2 regions of the Vreelandella sp. 21 genome follow, and region 1 is predicted to be linked to the other one. Evidence: predicted binding sites of a transcription regulator. Region 1 holds the regulator's gene; the other holds the start of a gene.
The links. Region 1 encodes FNR, which switches genes on or off when oxygen is low (the NO sensors DNR and NnrR bind a similar motif). Its sites were predicted from a motif close to TTGATNTANATCAA; they were not measured.
Positions count from the first base shown of each region.

Region 1 (14,826 bases):
GGTGTGGCTGGTAATCCGCAATTGCTAGACAGCGTGCGTGCAGAGCTGTTTGAACGCTGCTCACGGGATGAGCTATTGCTGTCTTACTTTGCGCGTGCTGCGCTGCGTTTCTCAACACCGCTAACGCTATTTGGCTCCTTAAAAAAGCCTCAGCATGGGATCGATATTAAAAAAGGCGGTATTTTTCCTATTGTTCATGGGGTGCGCACAATGGCCCTCGAGCGACGCATTAATGCCACTTCCACCTTAGATCGCCTGGACGCTTTAGCAGAAGATGGTCGTCTTGATCGCCGTTTTGCTGACGACCTGGGCGAGGCGCTGGCGCTGTTTACCGAACTACGTTTAAAGCAGCAGTTGCAGACAGCAGAAGCGTCGACTCAGCAGCGTGGTAACCGTGTTGTGGTGCAAGAACTCTCGTCCCTTGAGCGTGACCTGTTGCGTGAGGCGCTGCATATCGTAAAAGATTTTAAGCAGCGGCTCTCCCATCGTTATCATTTGGAGTATTCGTGAGCGGAATGCGCTTGTTAGACCGGCATATGTCACTGCTCAGTGGCTCGCTGCGTACATTAATGCAGCGCGAAAGCGACCGTCGACGTTGGGCAGATTCCCCCTACGCATGGCTGTTTCAGCCCTACATGGGGGAAGAAATGGTGGCGCTTGCCTGCCAGGTTAGCCCAGGCCAAGCGCCGGTGGTCAGCGTCGCTGCTGTTGTCTTAAGCCCAGGGAGAGTACAGACCAGCCGAGCCTGGGTGGCTACCCTGGCAGAAGAGCAGAACAACAACGCCCCTGCGCTGCGGCGACATCATCAGCTGTATGCGACGGATACGGTGCTGGCGCCGAACGCTGAGCATCTTGGGGCGCTGGCTGAATTCATCGGTAATCGGCCGCTAATTGGCTGGGAGTTAGGGCGCTCGGTGGAACACCTAAATCTTTTGTTTAAAGCAGGGTTGGGATTTGGTTTGCCCAATGCCCAGGTCGATGTTGGAAAGCTACACTATCGCCAACTGCGTCGCTTACATCCACAGTGTGGGACAAGTGGCCGCCTAACCGAAGCGCTCGCTCGTTGGCAAATCCCCGCTCTTCAATGGATGGGAGTGCTTGGGGATGCAACCGCAAGCGCGCTTTTATATCTGCGTTTGCAGCGCGAGATCGCCCAGCAGGGGTAGTCGTTACTACCCTCATGGGATGAATCCACGGGTTTATCTTGGGTGGACGTGGTGAGTCTTGTTAGAATGCCCGCTGCTTCTTCTACCATCGGCAGTGCCTACACCATGCTACAACCTGACTATTTTGACCCCGCAGCGCCTGATACTGTTTCTGTTGACAGTCCTGCTGTTAATAGCGCACAGACACCATCCGAGCATCACGCCGCTAAACAAAAGCGTGAATTTAATAAGCTACAAAAGCGCTTACGGCGAGAGGTTGGCAACGCCATCATTGATTATCAAATGATTGGTGAAGGTGACAAGGTGATGGTGTGCCTGTCTGGCGGCAAAGATAGCTATACGATGCTGGAGATACTGCTTAACCTGCAGCGCAACGCGCCGGTTAACTTCTCTCTGGTCGCCGTCAATATGGATCAAAAACAGCCAGGCTTCCCGGAGCATGTGCTGCCCCAGTACCTAGATAAAGTGGGGGTTGAATACCACATTCTAGAGCGTGACACCTACTCGGTGGTGAAAGAGAAAACCCCAGAAGGAAAAACGACCTGCGCGCTCTGCTCACGACTAAGACGTGGCTCTCTCTATGGGTTTGCCGAGGAAATTGGGGCAACGAAAATTGCCCTAGGGCATCATCGTGAAGATATTTTAGAAACGTTATTTCTTAACATGTTCTTTGGTGGCACTTTGAAAGCAATGCCTCCCAAGCTTTTATCTGACGATGGCAAGAATATTGTCATTCGCCCTCTTGCCTACTGCAAAGAGGCTGATATTGCAGAGTTTTCTCGACTAATGGAATTCCCGATTATTCCCTGCAACTTATGTGGCTCTCAGCCCAATCTCCAGCGTCAAGTCGTCAAAGATATGTTGGCTGAGTGGGATAAAAAACACCCAGGACGTCTAGAAAGCATGTTTAAAGCAGTGACCAATGTAGCGCCTTCCCAGCTAGCAGACCGCCGTTTATTTGACTTTGCTGGCCTTGAAGCCAAACAAGCGGCGTTGATGGAAGGGCGTATTCAGGCGCTTAGCGTGGACTAGCCGACTGTTCTTCCTCTTCAGCTAGCGTGATGAGGCGCCGCATATTTAAAATATTAACCTCGCGCCCTGAAACAGCCACCACCTCTTGCTGTTGAAAGCGGCTAAGAATACGGCTGACCGTTTCTACCGCCAAGCCTAAGTAATTGCCGATGTCGGCGCGGGACATGGAGAGTCTGAAGCTATAAGGCGAGTATCCACGGCGGCGAAAACGGTCTGAAAGGGTGACTAAAAAGCTTGCTAGTCGTTGATCGGCCGTCTTGCGGGATAGCAAGCGCATCATGCGCCGGTCATCTCGCAATTCTTTGCTCATGCTCCGATAAAGCTGGCCACGTAGTTCGGGCAGTTCTTCGGAAAGCAGGTCCAAACGGTCAAATGGGATTTCACACACCGTAGTGGTTTCCAGTGCAATGACGCTACCGGGGTAGTGCTCTTCATCAATTCCGTCCAATCCTACTAGTTCGCTGGGAAGGTAGAAATTTGTCAGCTGATCATTGCCGTTCCCTTCGCTGGTCACCTGTTTCAGGCTGCCTGAGCGGACGGCATACACACTGGTGAAGTGATCACCCTGGCGAAACAGGGGCTCGCCTTTTTTGAGCGGTGCGCGGCGGCGAATGATGGCATCAAACTGGCTCATGTCCTCAAGCTCTAAGGCGAGCGGTAGACACAGCGAGCTTAGGCTACAGGTCTGGCAGCGCGCCTCTTGCAGCAGTGAGCGTCGTTGGCTGGCGGGGTGTGGCATATCATTCTCCCTTTCTCGTTAGCCATCATAGGCCCAGAGGCAAGACGTCTCAAGAAGCTTATACAATCTTAGAGTAGCGCTGAGTAGATTGGTCAGTTAGGCGAGCATCAAAGGCCATCGCTAAATGACGAATCAGCAGCCGCCCAGTGGGGGTGGCGCTAATAACTTGCTGATGGCGAGTGATTAAGCCGTCTTGCTCAGCTGTCTTCAATTGCTCAATTGCGGTGGAAAAATAGTCACTAGCATCGATGTGCCAACGCTTTCCAACTGCCGCTAGATCAATATGCATGTCGCACATTAGCCGTTCAATCACGTCTCTTCGTATTAGGTCGTCCTTATTTAACCTTAATCCTTTAACGGTTGCCAGCTTACCTTGATCTAAGGCTGCTTCATATTGGTTAAGCTGGGTCGGGTTTTGTGCGTAAACGTCGTCAACCCGTGATATAGCGGATACGCCTAAGCCAACTAAATCGCACTGTGCATGGCTAGAGTAGCCCTGAAAGTTTCGTTGCAGTGTGCCGTTGCGCTGAGCAATCGCTAGACTATCGTCAGGTCGTGCAAAGTGATCCATGCCAATATGCACATAGCCTGCGTTAGTCAGCATTTCTATGGTGGTATGCAAAATAGCCAGCTTTTCATCAGCGCTGGGAAGATCCGTTTCGTTAATGCGTCGCTGTGGCGCAAAGCGGGTGGGCATGTGCGCATAATTAAATACGGACAGCCGTGCCGGGTTTAGTTCGATGACTTGACTTAGCGTCTCGGCAAAGCTTTTTTCGGTTTGAAATGGCAGTCCATAAATCAAATCAAGATTGAGTGAGCGAAAACCAAGACGGTGTGCTTCTTCCATCAACGTTTCGGTGAGTACCCGGGGTTGTACTCGGTTGATGGCTTTTTGTACCTGCGGATTTAAATCCTGTACACCAAGGCTTAGTCGATTAAAGCCGAGAGACTGTAGATGGCGCAACGTAAATACGTCTGCTTCACGAGGATCTATTTCAATAGCGTAATCGCGATCGGCTGAGCTAGATAAACCAAAACGGGCATCTAGGCGGTCAATTAGGTCCCCCATCTGTGCCAAGGTTAGAAATGTGGGCGTACCACCACCCCAGTGTAACTGTTGCACCGGGCGTGAAGTGTCTAAATGGCGGGCAGTGAGCACCATTTCTCGATCTAGCCGAGAAAGGTAAGGTTCTGCAAGGGCGGTATTCTTCGTTGCGATTTTATTGCAAGCGCAGTAGAAGCAAATTTTTCGACAAAAGGGTACATGTACATACAGTGATAGCGGGCGGTGGCTCTCGTTACTGCGCGCTAGCGCCTGAGTAAAGTCATCGGCACTAAACTGCTCATGAAACGCTAGAGCTGTCGGGTAGGACGTGTAACGTGGGCCACTTTTGTCATAGCGACGCAGCAGCGTTTCATTCCAGGCATTAGCCCCAGACACATCAGTGTTGGTAGGTGAGAAGGCAGCAGTGGCATGAACGGGCATGGCGAGCGCTCCGAAGTGAGAAGTAAACAAAAGGAGTGACTGAGCGCCGTCGCTCAGTGTTCTCTCGGCATGCTACGTCGGTGTCACTTGGAATGCGTTGAGCTATATCAAACTATAGGAGGGTCTGACTAATGCGCTGTTAGAGGAATAAGCGTCCATAGCTGCCAAAGGGCGAAACTTATAATCGACAGTGCGGCGACGCTGCGAGTGGCAGGGTGGCGAATTAAATGGCTTAACTGCTGTGCTGCAAGTCCTGTTGCCAGCAGAGCAGGGAGTGTACCCAGGCCAAAAGCCCCCATTAAAAGCGCGCCATCGAGTGGGTCTGCAATCGCTAAGCTCCAGGCTAGCATGGAGTAAACCAGCCCACAGGGCAGCCAGCCCCACAGTGTCCCTAGGGCGAAGGCTTGAGGAAGATGGACGACAGGCATCAGGCGTCTTCCCACTGGCTCTATATAACGCCAAAGGTGCCTTCCCACCGCTTCTACTTTCAGCAGTCCTTTCCACCAGTTGGCGATATAGAGTGCCATTAAGATGAGCATCAATGCGGCGAAAGCCTGCAATGCAACACGTGCAGACGGTGAAAGCGAGATAAGTGTGCCAAGTGCAGCAACAATAGCACCCGCCACCATATAGCTGAGAATGCGTCCGGCGTTATAGCTAATCAGCAGCCCGCCCATTCGGGCAGGGTGTCGCATGCTAGGTGGTACGGCAAAGGTCAGCGCGCTCATAATGCCGCCACACATGCCGATACAATGGGCGCCGCCCATTAAGCCAAATACAAATGCGGCTAGTAGGGGCGGTAAATCGAGTCCCGTCGGATTCATGCGGGCGGCTCTTGGTTATCTTGAGAAGAGGACCCGCTTTTTTTACGCGCTGCACGCTGCTCGGGAGACAAATCATTCTCATCGTCGTCGAATAGGATGCGGTGGGCTGGCCCTTCTAAATCGTCAAACTGGTCGTGCTTCACGGCCCAGAAAAACGCCCACACCGCGAGACCCAGAAGAGTGAGTGAAAGTGGAATCAGTAAGTATAAAATCGTCATGCCGTCACCGGTGTTGATAGGGCAATCTGAGGGGCGGGCGGGGTACGCCAGCGAGTGAGACGCAGCGCGTTACCTACCACAATCAGGGAGCTTAGCGACATGCCAATCGCAGCGAGCCAGGGGGGAATTAAGCCCATTGCTGCTAAAGGCAGTGCCGAAAAATTGTAGCAAACCGACCACAGCATATTTTGGCGCATAATGCGGCGTGTGGCGCAGGAAATATCAATCGCCTCAAAAATACGCATTAGGCGTGGACTGAGCAATATCGCGTCGGCGCGGGTTCGGGCAAGGTCTGTGGCGCCATTCATGGCAATGGCGACGTCAGCGCCAGCCAATACCGGCACATCATTGATACCGTCACCGATCATCACGACACGCTCACCGCTGGCTTGTAACTCACGTAGTCGTGCCAGCTTGCCCTCAGGCGATTTGCCAGCGTGCCACGTGGTAATATTGAGCTGTTCTGCCAAGCTCTCTACCGCTTCTTGCGTGTCACCAGAAAGTAGTTCTACTTCCAATCCACGGGCTTGAAGTGCGGCAACGGTTTGAGCCGCATCTTCACGAATGCCATCGTGTAGCTTGAACCAGGCACGTGGTGCGCTGTTTTCACTGAGTAAAAGCCACTGGCCTGTGCCTGGTGGAGGCAGTGTGGTTGTCGTCGCAAAATCAGGTTTGCCTAATCGCCATGTTGCGCCGTTTAAAGTGCCTTCTAGCCCGCTCCCAGTCACACTTTTGATGTTGCGTGCCTGCAGAGTGGCATCTCTAAATGGGCGAAAAGCTCTGGCAATGGGGTGTTCAGAGTGTGCCTCTAGCGCCGCCGCGATGGCTTGGGCATGCTCTTCACTGAGCGTCGTATCGCTGTGGGCGAGATGCTGTTGGTCAATAGGATGCGTTTGGGTCAGCTGCATTTCGCCGCGGGTCAGCGTACCGGTCTTATCAAAGATCACGCGGGTGACGTTGGAGAGTGATTCGATCGCGTCAGCACGTGTAATTAGTACGCCTCGCTGGCGCAATTGGCCATGCCCTGCTGTCAGCGCAGTGGGGGTGGCCAGCGCCAGTGCACAAGGGCAAGTGACTACTAATACCGAGAGTAGTACCCATAGCACGCGAGATGGATCAATAAACCACCATGCTACGGTGACACACGCGGTAACGATCAGCAGTCGTAATACAAACAGGTGCGCCATACGCGCCGCCATCTGGGCAAGTCGTGGGCGACTTGCAAAGGCGCGATCGGTTAAATCGACAATACCGGCCACTCTGGCGCTATTGCCAGCATGGGTTACCTTTATGGTGAGCGGGTTTTCCATGTTTTGGCTGCCACCCACCACGCTTTCGCCTACCCGTCGAGTCACTGGCAAATACTCACCGGTCAGCATCGACTCATCAAGGCTGGATTCGCCGTCTTCGATAATGCCGTCAGCGGGAACGCCATGACCGGGCTTGATGAGCACGCGGTCGCCTTCTTTAAGTTCACTGGCAGGCAGAATGCGTTCACTGCCATCAGCTTCAAGGCGAATAGCGGACACCGGCAAAACGCCGCTCAGCGCATTGCCACTGTGGCCGCTGCGCCGCCTGGCCCTACCTTCTACATAGCGGCCAAATAGCAAGAAGAAGGTAAACATGGCGACCGAGTCGAAATAAACATCGCCAACGTTAAACAGCACTGCATAACTGCTCGCCAAATAGGCGCCGCCAATGGCTAGCGAGACCGGCACATCCATGCCAAGAACGCCGGTTTTCAGATCACGCAATGCGTTACGGAAAAAAGGCTGCGCTGAGAAAAATACCACGGGCGTGGCTAGGGCAAACGATAGCCAGTGAAACAGAGCGTAAAAGTCTTCGCTAAGCTCACCTGGCCCCGATACATAAATGGGAATGGAGAACATCATGACCTGCATCATCCCGACAGCCGCGACAATCAGGCGTCGCACATTCATGCGTTCTTCATGTTGTAAGCGCGTTTGGGCTTGATCAGGTTCATAGGGCTGCGCATCGTAGCCAATGGCCGCTAGTTCAGCGAACAGCTGTGAGAGGTTGATGACGGCGGGGTCCCAGCTCACACGTAGGCGATGATGGGTAAGGTTGACCGCGCTAGAAGTAACGCCATCAAGTGCATTCAAACGGTGTTCAATGAGCCAGGCGCAGGCTGCACAGGTGATGCCGTCTATTGCTAGTGTGGCTCGTACTTGTCCTTCGTCACCCTCTGGGTGAACAAACTGCGCTTGCAGCCCTGGGTCATCAAATACCGACCAGGTTTCTGCTTTGGCAGCTTGGCGCTCGTCAGGGCGCTCTGGCATTTCTGTGCGATAGCGATAATAGCTCTCCAACCCGCCATCAACGATGGCGTGGGCGACGGCTTCGCAACCTGGGCAGCATAGTGGTTTGGATGTGTCGTCAATGTTAATTCGCCACGGTGCCCCTTCGGGCACCGGGTTGCCGCAGTGGTAGCAGCTAAGGGCGGTCGTGGTCATTCGTTCTCCGAGCGCCCGCCAGGTAGTAGTGCAATCGTGTTTTCGTCAGGAAAGCGTGCTTCTCCGATAAGGCGCCATTCTGATTCATCGCCTTGCTCTGGCTGTAGCTGTAGATACCAGCGATAGCGCAGATTGTCAGGTCCTTGAGTGATGTAGCGGCCTTCGCGCACATGCTCTAGTACAAACGACTGGTCACGATCGTCTTCGGTGGGAAAGATAAGATCTAGATAGAGCTTATCTGGGCGAGCATCACCCGCAAGATCAACAACAATATCGCTGGTAAGCGGATCAATGCGTAACTCGGCACTTAAATTTAAAGCGCGCGCTTGCTCTTGCTTGGCGAATACCATGTTAATTGCTTTGCCGTGCTCGTAGTAATCTTCTTGTACCACCATACCGTCGTAGCTTTTGATCGACATAACCGCAAAGGTCGTGCTGACAATAATGGAGGAGAACAGCAAGCCTAACAAAAACCATGGCCAGAACTGTTTGTACCAAGGTGTAATCGTAGGGTCTGACATAACGCATTTATCTCCTGGCGTTACCTAAGAAGCGGGCTTCACGCTCCTGACGGATTTGCTCATCTTGTTGTGCTTGTAGCACAAAAGTAATGGGGTGGCTGGGCTGGCTTAGATCTTGAGGGTTTGCAAGTACGGTGACTACCTGAATGCGAGACTCGCCTGCTGGCACGCTAATCGACGCGCTATCTAGCGTTAAGCTGGGTAGGCCTAACACACTGATTTGGTAAGTGTGTGGCTGGTTATCAAGGTTACGCACTGTAAGGCTGTAAACATTGCTGATTTGCCCTTCTCGGGTCATTTGATACAGCTGTGTGCGCTCACGCTCGGCGTCGAAACTAAGTGGTATGCGGTCGTTAACCGCCCAGGCAAACGCAACGACCATAATAATCAGCGCGGCAAAGTAGCCCAGCAGTCGAGGCCGTAAGATGTGGCTTTTCTTGCCTTCTAGCGCATTTTCCGTTGTGTAGCGAATAAGCCCTTTGGGGTAGCCCATTTTGTCCATGACGCTGTCACAGGCATCAATGCAGGCTGCACAGGTAATGCACTCGTACTGGAGCCCATCACGAATATCAATACCTGTTGGGCAAACCTGAACGCATAGCTCGCAGTCTATACAGTCGCCAAAGCCGGCTTCTCTCGCCTGAGTATGGCTAAGCGACTTCTTCCGCCGACCTCTTGGCTCGCCGCGTGCTTCGTCGTACGACACGATCAGCGTGTCGCGATCAAACATGACTGATTGGAAGCGCGCGTAGGGGCACATGTAAATACACACCTGCTCACGCAGCCAGCCTGCATTTAAATAGGTAAATACTAAAAAGAAGCCAACCCAAAAATAGGACCAGCCATGGGCTTCTAGCGTAGGCAGTTCCGTTACTAGCGTGCGGATGGGGGTGAAGTAACCCACAAAAGTAATGCCAGTAGCCAAAGAAATCAGTAACCAAGCGGAATGTTTAGCTCCTTTCCGCCACGCTTTGTCAGCATTCATTGGCTGCTTGTCGAGCTTAATACGGTGGTTTCTAGATCCCTCTATGCGGTGCTCAAGCCAAATAAATAAGAATGTCCAGACGCTTTGTGGGCAGGTATAGCCACACCAAACGCGTCCAGCAAAAACAGTAATAAAAAATAGCCCAAAGGCACAGATAATAAGCAGCCACGAAAGTAATACGAACTCTTGGGGATAAAATGTGGCAGCAAAAATATGAAACTCTCGGCCTGGAAGGTCAAACCAGATAGCAGGGCGGTCGCCCCAGTTCAGCCATGGAAGCAGGAAAAAGCCCAGCATAAGCGCCCAGTTGGCGCTGCGCCTTACTTTCTGGAAGAGCCCTTTAATTTCGCGCACATAAATATGTCGGCGCTTAGCATACATGCTCTGAGTTGTACTTTCCCCAGGGGTATGGTGCCCAACGGGCGGCGGCGTAATATCTTGGCTAGGTATTTTTTCCATGGCGATGATCGCAGCTCACTAAGGCGGGAATGGGCGGCAGCATGGATATCGTGGCGTTAAACCTGCGACGCTAGATAACACAACTGTATGCCGTGTCGCTAAATAATAGTGTAACGGATAGAAAGGGTATCTGGACGGACGGTGGATGAAGAAAGGGTGCGGTATGAAACCGCACCCTCGTGATACTACCTACAAGCGGTTGCTACTAACTAAGCGATTAGTCGTTGAAGCGTAGGCTGTAGACATAAGCGGCTACTAGATGAACACGCTCTTCACCGATATAAGCCGCTTGTGCTGGCATGTGGCCGTTACGACCATTGCGCAGTGTTTGGCGGACAGAATCAGCAACGCTTTGTCCCGGTGCCAAATAGAGCCATACATCATCAGTAAGGTTAGGTGCGCCAAGCGCGGTATTTCCCGTTCCACTGGGTGTATGACATGCCGCGCACGCTGCTAGGAAAGTGCTTTCGCCACTGGCTGCACGGTCTGCATCATGCTCTTCGCCAGACATTGAGAGAACGTACTGAGTGAGGTTCTCAATGTTGTTCTCGCCAAGCTGCTGCCAGGCAGGCATTAATCCATTACGACCATTATTCAACGTCGTCATGATGTTTTCCGGCTCACCGCCATACAGCCAGTCGTCATCGGTGAGGTTCGGGAAGCCGTAACCACCTTGGGCGTTAGAGCCGTGACATACCGCGCAGTTGTTCAGGAAAACACGCTCTGCTACCCGCATGGCTTCAGCGTCTTTTGCCAGTTCAGGAATAGGTATTTCCTGATACTGAGCAAAAATCGGTGTGAAGCGCTCTTCGGCATTAGCAACCTCTTCTTCCCACTGGCCTTCTTGGGACCAGCCCAAAATGCCCGCATAGTTACCTAGGCCTGGGTAAAGTACTAAGTAGCCCAAGGCAAAAATAACGGTGAGGATAAACAGCTTGAACCACCACTGGGGTAGTGCGTTGTCGTACTCTTCGATCCCATCAGCCGCGTGGCCAGTGGTTTCGATATTGCCATCAGCATCGGGTGCTTTATCGGTACGGCGGTTGGAAAATAAGATCCAAACGCTCAGAGCGATAGTGCCCAGTGTGACGACAATGATCCAGGCGCTCCAGAAGCTGGATAGGGAGTCACCCCATAAATTATTCATGTATTTTTATCTCCCCTGTCGTGGCGGGAATCCACTTCGTGCTCAGACGAAGCATGCTTGTCACGGGTCGGTTGCTTATCATCGTCATCGGCGAAAGGCAGGTTAGCTGCTTCGTCGAAGTCTGGTTTGCGTCGCTTGGAATAAGCCCATAAACAGATGCCAATAAAAGCGACAATCAATATCAGCGTGATAAGGCCGCGGAAAGTTCCCGTATCCATAACTTAACGAGTGCCCTCAAGCACGGTGCCTAATTGCTGCAAGTAGGCCACCAGTGCAGTAATTTCCTGGGTGCCGCGAACGTCTTCTGTCGCAGTGGCGATATCTTCATCGGTATATGGCACGCCTAGCTGACGCAGCGTGCGCATTTTTGCCGGTGTCGATTCGCCATCCAAGGTGTTTTCAAACAGCCAAGGATATTCAGGCATGACTGACTCGGGTACCACATCTCGTGGGTTATAGAGGTGGGCGCGGTGCCAATCATCACTATAACGTCCACCTACGCGAGCAAGATCCGGCCCAGTGCGCTTAGAACCCCAAAGGAAGTTGTGTTCGTAAACCTGTTCGCCTGCAACGTTATAGTGGCCATAGCGTTCGGTTTCTGCCCTGAAGGGGCGAACCATCTGGGAGTGGCAGCCTACGCAGCCCTCGCGGCGGTATATGTCGCGCCCTTCCAGTTCCAGTGCGGTGAGAGGCTTGAGGCCCTCAACTGGCTCAGTTGTTTGCTTTTGAAAGAACAGCGGTACGACTTCGGCCAGGCCGCCAAAGCTGATCGCAACCAGGATCAACACGGCGAGCAGGCCAACGTTCTTTTCAACAATCTCGTGTTTCATTGGTCTCAACTTCCCCGTTTTAAGCGGCTTGTGGCGCTGAATGGCTAATCGTTTCGCGACGTTTTACGGTCATGTAAACGTTGAATGCCATAATTAGCATGCCTGTTACCCAGAAGAGGCCGCCAATCATACGCACAAAGTAGCCGGGGCCACTGGCTTCGACAGACTCTACAAAGGTGTACATCAGCGTGCCGTCAGCATTAATCGCGCGCCACATTAGGCCTTGCATGATGCCGTTGACCCACATGGCGGCGATATACAACACAGTACCAATGGTGGCTAACCAGAAATGCACCGCAATTAGATTGACGGAGTACATCTCGGTACGCCCAAAGACCCGCGGAATCAGGTGGTACATAGAGCCAATGGTAATCATCGCTACCCAACCTAGCGCACCAGCATGCACGTGACCAATGGTCCAATCGGTGTAATGCGACAGCGCGTTGACGGTCTTGATGGCCATCATTGGCCCTTCAAACGTCGACATGCCGTAGAACGACAGCGCTACCACCAGGAAGCGAAGTGTTGGATCGGTGCGCAGTTTATGCCAAGCGCCAGACAGGGTCATCATGCCGTTAATCATACCGCCCCAGGAAGGCGCAAGCAGGATGATAGACATAATCATACCCAGCGACTGTGCCCAGTTAGGCAGCGCTGTGTAGTGAAGGTGGTGGGGGCCTGCCCACATATAAATCATAATCAACGCCCAGAAATGGACGATGGAGAGGCGGTAGGAATAGACCGGGCGTTCGGCCTGTTTTGGCACGAAGTAGTACATCATGCCCAGGAAGCCTGCCGTCAGGAAGAAGCCGACCGCATTGTGGCCATACCACCACTGCACCATCGCATCTACCGCACCCGCATAAATCGAGGTGGAGTACATGGGGGTGACCGGAATGGCCGCATTATTAACGATGTGCAGCACCGCGACGGTCAAAATAAACGCTGCAAAGAACCAGTTCGCCACGTAAATATGGGAAGTGGTGCGCTTTTTAATCGTCATTAAGAAAACGATAGCGTAGCTAATCCAAACGACCGCAATCAAAATATTGATAGGCCATTCAAGCTCTGCATACTCTTTTGTAGTGGTATAGCCTAGCGGCAATGACACGACAGCCGAGAGAATAACCGCTTGCCATCCCCAGAAGGTGAACGCTGCGAGCTTGTCAGAGAACAGGCGAGTCTGACAGGTACGCTGTACGACATAGTAAGACGTCGCAAATAGCGCTGAGCCACCGAAGGCGAAGATAACAGCGTTAGTGTGTAACGGACGTAAGCGCCCGAAGCTTGTCCAAGGTAAGCCGAGGTTCAGTTGCGGCCAAACTAGCTGGGAGGCAAGGATAACGCCAAGCGTCATACCTACAATGCCCCACACAACGGTCATGATCGCGAACTGCCGAACTACCTTGTAGTTGTAGGTCGGGTGTTCCAGTGCTGTGCTCATTTCATGTTCCCATCGAACGCGGTTAGGGGGTAACCCGTAGCATTTTGCATTAGCATTTTGCCCGGGTGCGGCCACCCGCTTGATGATGCAGGTCAAGATCCGATAGAGATTCTATCGCAGCCGCGCCTTAAGCTGAACACGCCAATAGAAGTAACACTGAATTATTAGGAGTTAATCGTGTCTTATTACGCGGGTTTTGGTTTCGTCGATATACACCCAGCAGCTTTAAACGACGCGTTAGCTAATCCCAGCGTACAGCGGTTTATAGTGATTGGGCACGGCCCGCTTTCAGTTTTGGGGTCGCCTAAGGTAGGCCGAATACTACTTGCTCATGGCGCAGGGGCGGGTCATTGCTCTGTGTTTATGCGGCAATTTGCCGCGACGTTAGCAGCGCAAGGCATGCAGGTATTGGCAATTGATTTTCCCTACATGCAGCAGATTAACGAGCAGGGTAAACGCCGTCCGCCACCCCCTATCAAGCAAACGGTGGCTAATTTTGCCTCATGGTACTCGCTACTGACGTCTTTAAGCGATCAGCCCTTGTGGGTGGGCGGTAAGTCGATGGGTGGGCGTGTTGCCACTTTATTTGCCAGTGAAATGCTTGCCAATAATGAAGTGCATGGTCCTGGCGTTATTGTCGCGGGCTATCCTTTCCATCCACCTAAAAAACTAGACAAAACCCGTTTGGAACATTTTCCCGCTATTCGTTGCCCCGTGCAGATTCTTCAGGGGGAACGAGATCCCTTTGGCAATGTAGATGAGGTTTTAGGCTATAACCTTCCTAATAATATTAACGTTGCTTGGCTTGCTGATGGCGATCATGATTTTAAACCTAGACGTGTTTCTGGATTAAATCAGCAAGTTTTGATTGACGAAGCGGCCATACTTGCGGCATCCTTCGTCCGCGCTCACCAAGCAAGGTACGTGTGATGAGTGGCAATACGCTGGTTTGAATCGAAAATTTGAACGCGCCGTGTTGACATATCACCAAGTTCCTGTAGAATGCAGCGCCACGTGACCAGCGGGTGGTTAGCTCAGTTGGGAGAGCACCAGCCTTACAAGCTGGGGGTCACTGGTTCGAACCCAGTACCACCCACCATTTATTTGGTCGTTTGGAAACGTGAAGCAGTAGCAATTGATGCATTAAGTGGACCGGTAGTTCAGTTGGTTAGAATGCCGGCCTGTCACGCCGGAGGTCGCGAGTTCGAGTCTCGTCCGGTCCGCCATCATCAATTATTACCGTATAAAAGTTATCGCTATTCGGACCGGTAGTTCAGTTGGTTAGAATGCCGGCCTGTCACGCCGGAGGTCGCGAGTTCGAGTCTCGTCCGGTCCGCCACGATAACTTATCAAGTTGCACCATTTAAGCATTATTGCTTTAAATGCCCTGGGTGGTTAGCTCAGTTGGGAGAGCACCAGCCTTACAAGCTGGGGGTCACTGGTTCGAACCCAGTACCACCCACCATTTAGCTGAATGTTTTTAAGCGCCTCTGAACCGCTT
Region 1 covers NZ_CP194673.1:3,114,673-3,129,498, reverse strand. Annotated here, with positions in the region: gene ACN06F_RS14430 (putative nucleotidyltransferase substrate binding domain-containing protein) at 1-510, shown strand, start outside; gene ACN06F_RS14425 (DNA polymerase III subunit epsilon) at 516-1,166, shown strand; gene ttcA (tRNA 2-thiocytidine(32) synthetase TtcA) at 1,233-2,198, shown strand; gene fnr (fumarate/nitrate reduction transcriptional regulator Fnr) at 2,185-2,937, opposite strand; gene hemN (oxygen-independent coproporphyrinogen III oxidase) at 2,996-4,423, opposite strand; gene ACN06F_RS14405 (sulfite exporter TauE/SafE family protein) at 4,552-5,247, opposite strand; gene ccoS (cbb3-type cytochrome oxidase assembly protein CcoS) at 5,244-5,465, opposite strand; gene ACN06F_RS14395 (heavy metal translocating P-type ATPase) at 5,462-7,939, opposite strand; gene ACN06F_RS14390 (FixH family protein) at 7,936-8,460, opposite strand; gene ccoG (cytochrome c oxidase accessory protein CcoG) at 8,468-9,904, opposite strand; gene ccoP (cytochrome-c oxidase, cbb3-type subunit III) at 10,122-11,051, opposite strand; gene ACN06F_RS14375 (CcoQ/FixQ family Cbb3-type cytochrome c oxidase assembly chaperone) at 11,048-11,269, opposite strand; gene ccoO (cytochrome-c oxidase, cbb3-type subunit II) at 11,273-11,881, opposite strand; gene ccoN (cytochrome-c oxidase, cbb3-type subunit I) at 11,901-13,325, opposite strand; gene ACN06F_RS14360 (alpha/beta fold hydrolase) at 13,503-14,255, shown strand; tRNA gene ACN06F_RS14355 (tRNA-Val) at 14,349-14,424, shown strand; tRNA gene ACN06F_RS14350 (tRNA-Asp) at 14,475-14,551, shown strand; tRNA gene ACN06F_RS14345 (tRNA-Asp) at 14,588-14,664, shown strand; tRNA gene ACN06F_RS14340 (tRNA-Val) at 14,715-14,790, shown strand.

Region 2 (14,826 bases), 580 kb from region 1:
TCACGCTTACGCTCTTGGATATAGGCGGCCAGCGCCTTAAGAATGGCGGCCCGCTGCTGAAAATCCAGCGCCAGAATGTTCTTCACGCCGGTGTTGCGGGCGTACGCCACCGCTTCGCGGAAATTGATCTCTTCTTGGTGAGTATGCGCAACGGTGGTGCCGTTGATGGCGCTGATAAGGGCTTTGGACTCGGTTTGTCCGAGCCACTGGCCTGCGATGTAACTTTGCAAAACTGGCATTGCGTGTTCTCCCGTACAACATAAACAAAGCCGACGCAGTCGCCGGCTTGGAAGTAGGTGGACTAGGGGTTATACCTCGTCAAAATCGAGCACCACTTTGTCACTGATCGGATAGCACTGGCAGGACAGTACGTAGCCGGCATCTATTTCGTAATCTTCCAAGGCGTAATTGGCGTCCATTTCCACCTCACCTTCGATGACTTTTGATTTGCAGGTGGAACACACGCCCGCCTTGCATGAGAACGGCAGGTCGGCGCCGTGCTCGTTACCCGCGTCCAAAATGTTTTGGGTATTGCGGGACAGGTTATATTCGATGGTGCGGCCGTCGATAATCACCTTGATATGCGAAGTTTCAGCCTCAAGTTGACCAGCTCTGGCTGCCTGGCGGCGCTTGGCGCCCGCTGTCGGCAGCCCAGTGGTGAACAGCTCGAAGTGCACCTTCTCCTTCGGCATTCCATGTTGAGTCAGAACATCACGCACGATCTCGGTCATCTCTTGCGGGCCACAGATAAACGCAGCATCGAGCTTGGGTACGTCTACCCAACGGTCAAACAGGGCATTGCACTTATCGGCATCGATACGACCATTGTAAAGATCGATTTCCTGCTGCTCGCGGCTGAACACGTAAATGATATTAAGGCGTTCGAGATAACGATCCTTGAGATCCTGCAGACGTTCGCGAAACAGCGTGCCCGTGGTAGAGCGGTTGCCATAAATCACGGTAAAACGACTTTTCGGCTCGCTTTCCAACGTAGTGGAAACAATCGACATGATGGGGGTGACGCCACTGCCTGCGGTCACCGCCAGATAGTGCCCTTCACGACTGGGGTCGAGAGGCACGAAGAACTTGCCCTGTGGTGGCATCACTTCCAATTGCTCCCCAGGCTGCAATTGCTGGTTGGCAAAGGTGGAGAAGCTACCACCTGGGACTAGCTTGACGGCGACTCTTAGCTCGTGTTCGTGGACGCCGGTGCAGATTGAATATGAGCGGCGGACATCCTCACCTTCGATGTCGCGGCGCAGTGTCAGGTACTGGCCTTGGGTAAAGCGAAAGGCGTCCAGCAGATCGTCGGGAATATCGAAAGCAATGGAAACGGCATCATGGGTTTCCTTGCGTACATCCTTGACGGTCAAGGCGTGAAATCGGCTCATGGGAAATGGTCTCGTCGTTTTACAGACACTTGAAATAATCGAAAGGCTCCAGGCAATCGCGGCAGCGATAGAGCGCCTTGCAAGCCGTAGAGCCGAATTCGCTGACGCGTTCGGTTGTGTTGCTGCCACATAAAGGGCAGGGCACTACCGGGTCAGACTGGCCCGTCAGGCTGCGCTTGCTGGCGCTCCCTACCGGCGGCGCGATGCCGTAAGCGCGCAATTTTTCGCGCCCGGCGTTGGTCAACCAATCGGTGGTCCAGGCAGGTGACAGGCGGCGCTGAATCAGCGGGTCTGAGTAACCAGCGGCCACCAACGCTTCATGAATATGCTGTTCGATAACTTCCGTCGCCGGGCAGCCGGAGTAGGTGGGGGTCACATTGACCGCCAGCCGATCGTCCACCCAGTCGATATCGCGCACAATTCCCAGTTCAACCACGCTGACCACCGGCACTTCTGGGTCTGGCACTTGCTCTAAAACCGCCAGCACGGCGTCGATATCGCCTTTTTCACCAGCGGGTGGCAGCCCGCGACGGTCGCTGCCGATCAAGTCACTTGAAGGCCAGTCATCGGTAGGCCTGTTATCGATATGCGTCGACGGTGGGTTACCAGACGGTTGCATCAGGATACGTCCTCGGCAGGTATTGCATTTCCGCCAACAGAAAGCCCAGGTGCTCGGTGTGATGGCCGACTTTGCCGCCGGTATACATCCAGGCGTCGTAGGAAGGTCGCTCAAGCGTGGCTTCCTCAAGCACCTCTTCCACCGTTGCTTTCCAGCGAGCGGCAATGGTTTCAGGATCAGGCGCGATGCCGGCCTCTATCATGGCCTGATCAATCTCGTCGACCTGCAATAGCTCGCCGGTGAACTGCCAAAGGTTGTCGAGCGCGCGCTGCATACGCGTGTGGCTTTCTTCGGTGCCATCGCCCAGGCGAATCACCCATTCAGAGGAGCGGCGAAGGTGGTACGTTGCTTCTTTAAGCGATTTAGCAGCCACTTCGGCAATTCGCGGGTCGCTGGACCCAGCCAAGCCATCAAGTAGATGAACGTGCCAAGCATCGAACAGGAACTGACGTCCTATGGTGTCTGCAAAGTCACCGTTGGGCTGCTCGGTGATCAACAGATTACGAAAGTCCTGGGCATCGCGGCGAAAGGCCAGATGATCGGCATCGATATTGTCAGTTACCAGGTCAGCAACCATCAGTTCAGCCGCATAGCCAAGCCAGTTGCGTGCCTGTCCGAAGAGGTCGAGCCCTACATTCATTAAGGCCAGCTCTTCTTCCAACGCTGGAGCTTTGCCACACAGCTGTGCGTGCCGCTGGCCAAGCACCAAGGCGTTGTCGCCAAGGCGTAGCAGGTAATCGGTCAGCGGTGCTTGTGTTTTTTGAGCCATGTTTTTCAGAGCAGTGTTTTTCAGTGCCATGTTTTGCATCACAGCCTCCCTTACATGTGGCCGACTTCTTTCGGCAGTTTGTAGAAGGATGCGTGGCGATAGACCTTATCGTTAGACGGGTCAAACAGCGGCTCTTTCTCATCAGGAGAAGACGCAGTGATTTCGCTGGCCGGAACCACCCAGATGCTCACTCCTTCATTACGACGGGTGTAAAGCTCGCGGGCATTTTCGATTGCCATGCTGCGATCAGCGGCGTGTACGCTGCCGACGTGCTTGTGGTTAAGGCCGTGCTTGCTGCGTATAAAAACTTCGAAGAGGGGCCAGTCAGCCATGAGAGATGCCTCAGTGGTCATAGGAGTCTCGCGAGACTCCCTATTGTTCTAAAAAATAGTGTTTTAAAAGTCGGGTTTTAAAAATAAGACGTTGCCAGCTTAGGCTGCTCGGCGTTGACGCTTGGCGGCATAAGCCACGGCGGCTTCACGCACCCAGGCACCGTTATCAATGGCGCTACGACGTGCTTCAATGCGCTCGCGGTTGCAGGGGCCGTTGCCTTTCACGACGTCGAAAAATTCCTGCCAGTCGATTTCACCGAACTCGTAGTGGCCGGTCTCTTGGTTATATTTGAGATCCGGGTCGGGAGCGGTGCAGCCCAGCAGCTCTAGCTGCGGTACGGTTTGGTCGAGGAAGCGCTGGCGCAACTCATCGTTGCTGTGGCGTTTGATCTTCCAGGCCATCGACTGAGCACTGTTGGGTGAGTTTTCGTCGGATGGCCCGAACATCATTAGCGATGGCCACCAGAAACGGTTGATGGAGTCCTGCACCATGGCTTTCTGGTCGTCAGTGCCCTCTTGCATCATGGTCAACAGAATTTGATAACCCTGGCGCTGATGGAAGCTCTCTTCCTTGCACACGCGAATCATGGCGCGCGCGTAGGGGCCGTAAGAGGTGCGCTGTAGCGGTACCTGATTGACGATGGCTGCGCCGTCGACCAGCCAGCCGATGGTGCCCATGTCAGCCCAGTTTAGCGTTGGGTAGTTGAAGATACTGGAGTACTTGGCGCGGCCATCGTGAAGCTTGTCGATCTCTTCGTCGCGGTCGGCACCCAGAGTTTCCATGGCGCTATAGAGGTACAGGCCATGACCCGCCTCATCCTGAATCTTGGCCATTAGCTGCAGCTTGCGCTTAAGGGTCGGCGCACGTGTCAGCCAGTTACCTTCCGGCAGCATACCGACGATCTCGGAGTGTGCGTGTTGCGAGATCTGACGGATCAACGTCTTGCGATAGGCGTCCGGCATCCAATTCTTAGGTTCTATTTTGATTTCATCATTGATGCGCTCCTGGAACTGGCGTTCCTCAGGGCCCATCTCATCAAGCGTTTTAAGTTTTTTAGAACCGGTTTCAACGAGCTGCGCGTACATAGAGACCTCCGCGGCGTCGGACTATCAGGGGGTTGACTTATCTTGCTTAAAGTATAGTGACACAAAATATTTTATCAATAACTATTTTTGTGTGTCACTTTAAGACTTTATGATTACGGATAAAGCCAATGTGTTTGGTTTATAAAGGAAAAGTGGCTCAGCGTAAGTGATTCTTAATGTGGAGTTTTTTATTATCAAAATTGGCTATGTGGGTATAAAAAGGCCCTTGCAGGGTTGCCTGCAAGGGCGTCGTTCTAACGTCTCAGTGTATGGCTAAACCAACCGGTTAAGGCGCTAAGGAGTGAATCAGCGAAGGTCCTTGACGCGTCTGGCCTTACCCAGCGAACGCATCACGCTCTCTACCTGACACACTTCAACCTGGGTGCTAATGCCAATGTACGTCTTAATGGCATGCTGAAGCTGTTTTGCTGCTTGCTCACAGGCTACTGGATCGCGGGCGATGTCATGATGGCTCGCCTCGACCCGCACAAGCACCATATCCATATTGCCTTGGCGGCTGACTTCGATCTCGTAGTGGGGCGAAAGCGTCGCAATCTTGAGCAGTTGCTCTTCGATCTGAGTGGGGAACACATTCACGCCGCGGATGATCAGCATGTCGTCGCTGCGACCAGTGATTTTGTCGATGCGGCGCATGGGGCGGGCGGTGCCCGGCAGTAAGCGGGTCAGGTCGCGGGTGCGGTAGCGAATCACCGGCAGGCCTTCTTTGGTTAGGGTGGTGAACACCAACTCGCCGTATTCGCCGTCTGGCAGGACGTCACCGCTGATTGGGTCGATGATCTCGGGGTAGAAATGATCTTCCCAGATGGTCGGGCCATCTTTGGTTTCCAGGCACTCCATGCCCACGCCGGGCCCCATTACTTCAGAGAGGCCGTAAATATCGAGGGCGTCAATGCCCAGGCGCTGCTCTAAGGCCGTGCGCATGCTATCGGTCCAGGGTTCGGCACCGAAAATGCCAGTGCGCAGGGGCAGTGTGCGCGGGTCGATCCCTTGTCGCTCCATCTCGTCTGCGATGTTGAGCATATACGAGGGGGTGACCATGATGATGTCCGGCTGGAAATCACGAATTAACTGAACCTGTTTCTCAGTCTGGCCGCCCGACATGGGGATGACCGCGCAGCCCAGGCGCTCGGCACCGTAATGCGCGCCCAGTCCGCCGGTGAACAGGCCGTAGCCATACGCCACATGTACTTTGTCGTTGCGGCTGCCGCCAGCGGCACGGATCGAGCGCGCCACCACATCGGACCACACATCAATGTCCTTCTGGGTGTAGCCCACCACCGTCGGTTGTCCGGTGGTGCCGCTGGAGGCATGGATGCGAACGATCTCGCTCATCGGGGTGGCCAACATGCCAAATGGGTAGTTGTCGCGCAAATCAGCCTTGGTGGTGAACGGCAGTTTGGCGAGATCTGCCAGCGTGTGGATATCGTCGGGATGTACCCCAGCCTTGTCGAAAGACTGACGGTAGAACGGCACATTGTCGTAAGCGTGCTTCAGGCTCCACTTCAGGCGCTTGACCTGAGTGGCGCGCAGCTCGTCGACGCTGGCGGTTTCCAAGGGGGCGAGAGTCGCAGTGTCGATACGCGTAGCGGGCTGATTCATCAGGGTCTCCGGTCAAGCAAATTGTTATTGGGCTAACGTTTTATGAGCGAGCCATGGTTAGGGTAACGATTTGATTAATGGTTTGAATAATGGGCCTATAAGCGCTCGATGATCAGAGCAATGCCCTGTCCGACACCGATACACATGGTGCATAGTGCAAAGCGTCCTTGCCGACGTTCGAGCTCATGCAGTGCCGTGGTGACCAACCGAGCGCCGCTCATACCCAGCGGATGTCCGAGTGCAATGGCGCCCCCATTGGGATTAACATGTTCGGCATCATCGCTAAGGCCCAGGTCGCGCATGACTGCCAAGGCCTGAGCGGCGAAGGCTTCGTTAAGTTCGATAACGTCCATTTGGTCAAGGGTGAGCCCAGTCTGGGCGAGTACTTTACGGGTAGCGGGAGAGGGGCCAAACCCCATAATGCGCGGCTCCACCCCGGCGGTGGCCATGCCTACCACACGAGCGCGAGCCTTGAGTCCGAAACGTTCAGCCTGCTCGGCAGATGCCATCAGTAGCGCACAGGCACCATCGTTAACCCCAGAAGCATTTCCCGCGGTGACACTGCCGCCTTCGCGGAAGGGCGTGGGAAGCTTGGCGAGCTGTTCTGCGGTCGTATTGGCACGCGGGTGCTCATCGGTATCCACCACCAGCGGGTCTTGTTTGCGGCGGGGTATTTCGACAGGAATGATCTCTTCAGCAAGGCGGCCAGCCTCAATAGCGGCGGCGGTACGCTGCTGGCTGCGCAGGGCGAAGGCGTCCTGGTCTTCCCGGGAAATGCCAAATTGTTCAGCCACGTTTTCAGCGGTTTCGGGCATTGAGTCCACGCCAAACTGAGCTTTCATGGCGCGATTGATAAAGCGCCAGCCGATGGTGGTGTCGAAAATATCGGCTTGGCGTGAGAAGGCTTGTTCGGCCTTACCCATCACAAAAGGCGCGCGAGACATTGATTCCACCCCACCGGCGATCATTAGTCCTGCTTCGCCGGTCTTGATGGTACGGGCGGCGTTGCCGATCGCATCCATGCCTGAACCACAAAGGCGGTTAATGGTAGTGCCGGGCACCTCGACCGGAAGCCCGGCAAGCAATGCAGACATACGCGCCACGTTGCGGTTGTCTTCGCCCGCCTGGTTGGCGCAGCCGTAAAAGATGTCGTCGATCAGCGACCAGTCGACGCCTGGGTTGCGTTCCCTCAGGGTGCGCATGGGAATGGCCCCCAGGTCATCGGCACGCATACCCGAAAGCGCGCCGCCGTAGCGACCTATTGGGGTGCGAATGGCATCAATAATCAGCGCGTCTTTCATCGGTTATCTCCAGCAGCAGTATTTTCTGCGTCAGTATCTTCCAAGCGGCGTACGCTGCCGCGAATTTTGTAGGAACGCCCGCGGAACAAGGCAACGGTATCGCCGTGCTGATTGCGCAGCGTGATGTCATAAATGCCGGTGCGCCCACGGCGGCTGCGCTCTTCGGCGGTGGCGGTCAGTTCGTCACCTAGCTGGCCAGGGCCGAGATAGTCGATGCTGCAGCCTGAGGCTACCGTGGCCTCATCGTAGCTGTTGCAGGCAAACGCAAAGGCGGAATCGGCCAGGGCAAACAGAAACCCGCCATGGCAGTTGCCGTGACCCTGCACCATATCCTGGCGCACGGTCATGGTCAGTTCTGCAAAGCCGGGGGCGACACGGGTAATGCGCATGCCCAACCCTTGGCTGGCATGGTCACGGGCAAACATTGCCTCGGCACAGGCTTCCGCCAGCTGCTGTGGGGTCAGTTGGGTATCACTCATGAAAGCTTTCCTCGCTCAGGGCGTTGCGACGCAGCAGGAACGAGCTGCGATAACGCTCTTCGCCGTAGCTCTGCTGTAGATGCGTCAGGGTGCGGTGAACGAAGGGCAGACCCAGTGAGTCTGCCCAGGCCAATGGGCCGCGGGGGTAGTTGACGCCAGCCTGCATGGCCAGGTCGCCATCCTGGGCACTGCAGACACCCTGGAGTACGGCATCGGCAGCTTCATTGGCGAGCATGGCTACGGTGCGCAGTACCACCAGCCCCGGGGTGTCGGTTAGCCAGGCCACGTCTATCCCCAAGCGTTGGAAGAAAGCCGTCGCCAGTTTGCGGGCCTCGGGCGATGCCGTGTGACTGGCAGCAAGCGCGATGGCGCTAGCGCTGCGGTAGTCCAAACACAGGTCGAACAGTACCAGGGCGTCGAGCCCTTCATTGACCGCACGTTCAGCGGCGCACCGCCCGTCGCTAAGGGCCAGCACTAGATCACCCAGATATAAGCGAGGCGTGCCATCTGGCTGGAGTGATTCGCGACGAACTACGACGAGCCCAGCTTCCTGGGCGCGTTCCAACAGCGGAGCGATCACGCCAGGGTCGCCCTGTACGACAAGTGCGGGTAGCTCCGTATTTGCTGGTCCGGCAAACGTAGGCTGTGGCTTAGCAGCGCTTTCAGCGTAGTCAAAGAAGCCCTTGCCAGACTTACGTCCCAGGCGCCCGGCTTCAACCAACGCTTGCTGTACTAAGGAGGGCTCGAAACGGGTATCGCCGTAGTAAGCGTCAAACACCGAGCGGGTCACCGCGTAGTTAACGTCATGACCGATCAGATCCATCAGCTCGAAAGGCCCCATGCGGAACCCACCGGCTTGACGCAGTAATGCATCGATAGTGGCGGCATCGCTGGCACCTTCCTGCAGCAGGCGTAGGCCTTCAGCATAAAATGGCCGTGCCACGCGATTAACAATGAACCCAGGGGTGGAGCTGGCGTGCACCGCGACCTTGCCCCAGGCAACGGCGGTGTCATAAAGGGTGTCGGCAATCTCGGTGGTGGTGGCTAGGCCAGACACCACTTCCACTAGTTTCATGATCGGTGCGGGGTTAAAGAAGTGCAGCCCCGCCATGCGCTCAGGACGCTCAAGATTCGCAGCAATAGAAGTGATCGACAGTGACGAAGTGTTGCTGGCGAGCAAGGTGTCCGGCGAACACAAAGCTTCTAGCTGGGCGAACACCTGACGTTTGATCTCAAGGTTTTCGACAATAGCTTCGATAACCAAATGACTGTCGGCCAAGGCATCGATAGCATCGGCAGGCTGTAGGCGAGCAATAATGTTATCCACATCCCCTTGGATCATCTTACCCTTGGCAACACGCTTTTCCAGCTGACGGCGAATGTTATCGATGCCTGCTTTGGCGGCACCCGGCTGGTTGTCGTGCAGAATGACCGAGTGGCCAGCCTGGGCGGCAACCTGAGCAATACCGGCGCCCATGGCACCTGCGCCAATCACACCAATAACGGCAGACGTGGGAAGGGCTGGCATATCACTCTCCCTTGAAGGTGGGGCGACGTTTCTCGATAAAAGCGCTGACGCCTTCGCGGTAATCTTCCGTGCGTCCGGCAAGGCGCTGCAGGTCGCGTTCCAGGTCGAGCTGCTCGTTGAAACTGTTATCGCTGCTGGCGTGCAGGGCACGTTTGATAAGCGCCAAGCCGCGCGTTGGTTGAGTGGCCAAGTGGCGAGCCATGTTCATGGCTTCTTCCTGAAGCGCCTCATCATCGACGCAGCGCCAGATCATGCCCCACTGTTCGGCAGTCTCTGCGGGCAGCTTGTCGCCAAGCATGGCTAGACCCTTGGCACGCGCCATACCCACCAGATTAGGCAGTGTCCAGGTGCCGCCGGAGTCGGGAATTAATCCAATCTTGCAGAAGGCCTGAATGAAGCTTGCCGAACGAGCAGCCAATACGATGTCGCAGGCCAGGGCGATGTTGGCACCGGCTCCTGCCGCCACACCATTCACCGCACAAATGGTTGGGAACGGCATGTCTTTAAGAGCGCGCAACATAGGGTTGTAGCGTTTTTCAAGCGACTCGCCGAGGTCGGGGGCTTGTTCGCCGGGCGCAACGCTGCGGTCGGAAAGATCCTGACCAGCGCAGAAGCCGCGGCCGTTACCGGTCAATAACAAAGCGCGAACGCTTGAGTCCTGGCGCACGGCTTTTAGCGCCTTGCGCATCTCGGCATGCATCTCTGTATTGAAGCTGTTCAGGCTGTCGGGGCGGTTTAGCGTAATACAGGCAACGCCATCTTCCACGGTGTACAGCAGGGGCGCTTGGCTCATGGGTAATATCCTTGTGTCAGTGCCCTTGAAAAGTGGCAGGTCGTTTTTCTTGGAAGGCGCGAATGCCCTCTTCGCGGTCGGCGGTGCCCGCCAATAAGGTGAACGCATGGCGTTCAAAGCGCAGGCCAGTGGCTAGGTCGGTATCCATCGCCTTGTGTAACGACTCCCTTGCTAAGCGCACGGCCAGCGGTGCCTTGGCGGCAATGCGCGTTGCAATGGCCATGGCGCGCTCAAGGGTTAATTCGGGCTGGGTAATCTCGCTAATCAGGCCTGCTTCAAGGGCGCGGCGAGCAGAAATTGGCTCGCCAGTTAGCACCATTTGGGTAGCCAGTGATTTACCCACCGCTCTAAGCAGACGCTGGGTACCACCAGCACCGGGCATGATGCCCAGATTGATTTCAGGCTGGCCGAACAGGGCACTTTCACCGGCAATAATGATGTCGGCATGCATGGCTAGCTCACAGCCACCGCCCAAGGCGTAGCCGTTAACGGCAGCAATGATTGGTTTGCGGAAACGCGTAATGGTGGCCCAGTGGTGCTGGCGAGGATCTTCCAGCATGCCGACTAGGTCACGTTCAGCCATTTCATTAATATCCGCACCGGCGGCGAATGCTTTCGCACTTCCGGTGATCACCACGGCGCGAACGTTGTCGTCACTATCGGCGCTGTTCAGGGTGTCGGCGAGTTCGCCAAGCAGCTGGGTATTCAGCGCATTCAGTGCTTCAGGGCGATTCAGCGTGATGCATAAAACGCCTTCCAGGGGCGGAGTTATTTTTAGAGTAGTGGGCATTGTTACCTCAGTTCGGCCTGTGGCGCACAGGATGAATATCTGCCGAGTATAGGTTTATTTTGATACACATCAATATTGTTTGACTGTTTTTAGTGTGTCACTTGTTGGTGTTTTTGATAATTTATGTCTTGTTAACAATGACTTGTATGTATTTATAGCGAGTAAGTGATAGTTATTAGACCATGGTATGAAAGGTGGAAAGTTGGCCCGAAAAGTGATCTTTAGCCCGTATATATCGAGTTTATTGATCGTGGTGGGCTAATTCTTAAGCAAGCGGTGCCAGGGAAAGCGTTTGATGTTTTGTTACGGGAAAGATAGTCTTTGTTCTTATAACGTATCAAAAAAATAAGTGAGTGCAGGAGCGCCCCATGACGCAATCAGCGCAGCAGATGTTTGACCTTCACCGTGACATTCTTGACCAGGCTGTCGGCGCCATCTCTAGCCGTAATTTTTGGACGCCCTACCCAGAAAGTATGCGCAAATACCCCGAAGATGCCGTTAAAGCGGCACCATCGAGATTTGAGTCACTGCTTAATCAACCATTTACGCTGAATAGTGTTGGCAGCACTCACCACGTGGGTGGCGAAGTCTCACCTTATGGTTTTGAACTCGGCATTACTTATAACCAGCCAAGCCCCGACGAGCTGATAGTGGCCATGCAAGTAGCAATGCGTGACTGGCGAGATGCTGGGGTGCAAGCGCGCGTGGGGGTGTGTTTGGAAGTCCTGTCGCGCCTTAATGCCATGAGCCCGGAGATCGCCCAGGCGGTGATGCATACTAGTGGTCAGGGGCCGTTGATGGCGTTTCAGGCAGGTGGGCCGCATGCTCAGGATCGCGGCCTTGAAGCCGTGGCCTATGCTTGGCAAGCGATGGCGCAGATTCCTGCTACCGCACAGTGGGTTAAGCCCCAGGGCAAGCATGATCCCATTGTCATGGATAAGCGTTTTCACATCGTGCCACGTGGCATCTCGTTGGTGGTGGCCTGCTCTACTTTTCCCACCTGGAATACTTATCCTGGCTTGTTTGCCAGTCTGGCGACGGGCAACCCCGTCATTCTTAAGCCGCATCCTGGCGCTATTTTGCCTGTGGCGATGACCGCACGGGTTGTTCAACAGGTACTGGAGGAAGCGGGCTTTGACCCTTGTCTGGTTAGCTTGGTACCCGACACTGTCGATGCGCCGCTGACGAAAACGCTGGCGCTTGACCCTGCGGTAAAGCTGATCGATTTCACTGGCTCCAATACCTTTGGCGATTGGCTAATAGATAACGCCACTCAGGCTCAGGTGTTTGCTGAGAAAGCCGGTGTCAACACGGTCATTATCGACAGCGTGGATAACCTTAAAGCGGTCACGGCGAATCTTGCCTTCTCGCTGAGCCTTTATTCCGGGCAGATGTGCACGACCCCTCAGGCTATTTATGTACCCAAAAACGGTATTGAAACAGCGGATGGCCATTTGAGTTTTGACGACGTGGCGGCAGCGCTTGCGAAAGCTGTACAGGCATTTCTGAGTGACAATGACCGCGCCTGCACGGTGTTAGGTGCCCTGCAGTCAGTAGACACGCAAGCACGGATTGATGCGTGCCGTGGCTTGGGCGAAATAGTCCTGGATAGCGAGTCACGAAAACACGCCCAATACTCTGACGCCCGCATTCACACGCCGCTTATCCTCAAGGTAGATGCAGCACAGAAGGCTACCTATGGTGAGGAACGCTTCGGCCCCATCAGCTTTGTTATCGCGACTGAGAACACCGCGCATAGCATTGAACTGGCCCGTGACGTGATCCGGGAAAAGGGCGCGATAACCCTAGGTGGCTATACGACTGATGAGGCAGTGGCCGAGCAGTTCGAAGAGCTGGCGATGGAAGTGGCGACGCCGCTTTCGTTGAACCTGGATGGGGGGATATTCGTCAACCAGTCGGCTGCTTTCAGTGACTTTCACGCCACAGGCGGTAATCCGGCAGCTAATGCCTCGCTATGTAATCAAGCCTTTGTTGCCAGTCGCTTTGTGGTGGTGCAAAGCCGTCGCCACGGCCAACCGAACTAACGGAGAACGTGATGCCTTACTATCGACTTGAAGGGGTGACGCCAGTGGTGCACCCGACCGCTTATGTCCACCCGACCGCAGTGCTCATCGGGGATGTGATTGTTGGCCCCAATTGTTACGTTGGCCCCGGCGCGGTGATGCGCGGTGACTTCGGCCGACTGGTGCTGGAAGAGGGTGCGAACCTGCAGGATACCTGCGTCATGCACGGCTTTCCGGGCTGTGTCACTAAGGTTGAGAAAGATGGCCATATCGGCCACGGCGCGGTTTTGCATGGCTGCGTGGTTGGGCGTGATGCCATGGTCGGCATGAACGCTGTAGTGATGGATGGTGCTCACATAGCGGAGCGCTCTATTGTTGCGGCAGCAGCATTCGTCAAGGCAGGCTTCGAGTGTGAGCCACAGTCGCTGGTGATGGGGGCTCCTGCAAAGGTTAAACGCCCGCTGAGTGATGAGGAGTTTGCTTGGAAGCAGCAGGGTACTCAAGAGTATCAGCGTTTAGTGACCCGTTGCCGTGACAGCTTGGAACCTTGTGAACCGCTGGCAGAGCTCGATGCTGACCGGCCAACCTTGCTAGCCGGTGATACACAACCTAAGCAGCAGACGCTGGATAAGTCGCCACAGCCATGAGCGGTGATATGTGGCGACTAATTCAGTGGCCTCGTTAGGCGTTCATTCCAATCCACCGAAGCGTTGGTAGAAACTAGGGCCAGGGGCTGGTAATGGGCCCTCGGCAGTTTCTAGGTGCCGGTCCAGCCAGCGCTCTGCGCGCTCGTAGAGCAATCGATAGAGGTTGCGGCAGAGCTGATGGGCGTAGCGACCTTCCCACGCCGTGGGGAGTAATTCGTCAGGCAGTAGGGGGTCACGTAACTGAACCTTACGATACTCGTGAATCAGCAAGGTGCGAGCAATGAAGCACTCTTCCTGCCCTAAATGGTTCTCTGCGTTGAGCGCATTCCACAGTGGGCGAAACTTAACCAGAAAACGCTGGTAAAGCTCGGCGAGTTCGTCGAGGTTCCAGCTGTCTCTGACCTGCAGGCGCAGCGGCTTACTGGTCATGGGCTCCATGGTCTGGGTTTGCATTACGATCGTGTCGTCTGCCGCATCAAGCTCTTGCAAAGCCACTATGGTTTCCGCGCATGACAGCGTGGGATGCGCCAGCACGCCCTGAGCGAAACTACCAAAACCGAGCCATTCAAGCTCATCGCGAATCTGCTGGCGACGGTCGGCTGGCAACTGCGCCAGCAGCGCCAATGTCCACTGGCCCGACCAGGGGGGCTGGGCACCGTGATAGACACGCTTGAAAGCTTGTTCAAAACGACGTCGTCCAGGGCCGCTCAGCCGGTAGTAGCTGCGACGACCGACCTTTTCGCCACGTAGCCAGGTTTCATGGGTCAGCCGATAAACCGATGTGCGCACCAGCCGCTCATTGATACCGATGGGCTCCACCAGTTTCGATAGACTGCCGAGCCATACAGTACCGCCCCGCGGAACGATAGAGTCGCCATAGACAGTAATAATCAGTGAGCCGGCGCGAATAGGCCGACGCTTCTGGAAGTCATCAATAAGCGTAGCGACGCAGTCTGTAGCTGACGACATGGTGTGTGTTGATTCCCTTGACGATGAAGTTGTCGCAAAACGACAGAAAATATAGCTTTTATAGAAGATTATCGTATCACGTTTTTTTGTGATTTGGCCTGGGCTGTTGCCAGGATTAGTCCTGTTCAGCAAGGCAGTTAGGCGCTCGTCCAGGTTATGAGTGGAAGTCATGAAGAATGCTAATCAGCAGTTCAAGGTTTTCTGCTTCATTGTCTTTTAGCCAAATGCAGTGCGACTCATGCGTGATAGAAACATCGGCTAGAGGCAGAAAACTGACGTTAGAAAACTGAGTGTCAATCAGCGATTTTGGTACCAGCGCGACCCCCATGCTGTTGGCGACCAATGCGATCACTGTCAGCCATTGTGACACCTCATGCGTTACATTTGGGGTTAGATCGGCAACGTGGAACAGGCCCATGATGCGGTCGTAGTAGTGAGGGGAAAGGTCACGGCGAAACGTGATGAATGAGTCGCTGCA
Region 2 covers NZ_CP194673.1:3,690,567-3,705,392, reverse strand. Annotated here, with positions in the region: gene paaZ (phenylacetic acid degradation bifunctional protein PaaZ) at 1-239, opposite strand, end outside; gene paaE (1,2-phenylacetyl-CoA epoxidase subunit PaaE) at 309-1,391, opposite strand; gene paaD (1,2-phenylacetyl-CoA epoxidase subunit PaaD) at 1,411-2,010, opposite strand; gene paaC (1,2-phenylacetyl-CoA epoxidase subunit PaaC) at 1,994-2,818, opposite strand; gene paaB (1,2-phenylacetyl-CoA epoxidase subunit PaaB) at 2,830-3,111, opposite strand; gene paaA (1,2-phenylacetyl-CoA epoxidase subunit PaaA) at 3,211-4,197, opposite strand; gene paaK (phenylacetate--CoA ligase PaaK) at 4,504-5,817, opposite strand; gene pcaF (3-oxoadipyl-CoA thiolase) at 5,913-7,118, opposite strand; gene paaI (hydroxyphenylacetyl-CoA thioesterase PaaI) at 7,115-7,597, opposite strand; gene paaH (3-hydroxyacyl-CoA dehydrogenase PaaH) at 7,590-9,125, opposite strand; gene paaG (2-(1,2-epoxy-1,2-dihydrophenyl)acetyl-CoA isomerase PaaG) at 9,127-9,918, opposite strand; gene paaF (2,3-dehydroadipyl-CoA hydratase PaaF) at 9,935-10,708, opposite strand; gene paaN (phenylacetic acid degradation protein PaaN) at 11,077-12,753, shown strand; gene paaY (phenylacetic acid degradation protein PaaY) at 12,765-13,379, shown strand; gene paaX (phenylacetic acid degradation operon negative regulatory protein PaaX) at 13,422-14,348, opposite strand; gene ACN06F_RS16700 (LysR family transcriptional regulator) at 14,503-14,826, opposite strand, start outside.
Region 2: a site for FNR is predicted at 10,768-10,781, ahead of paaF (2,3-dehydroadipyl-CoA hydratase PaaF). Genes of this name have one in related genera too.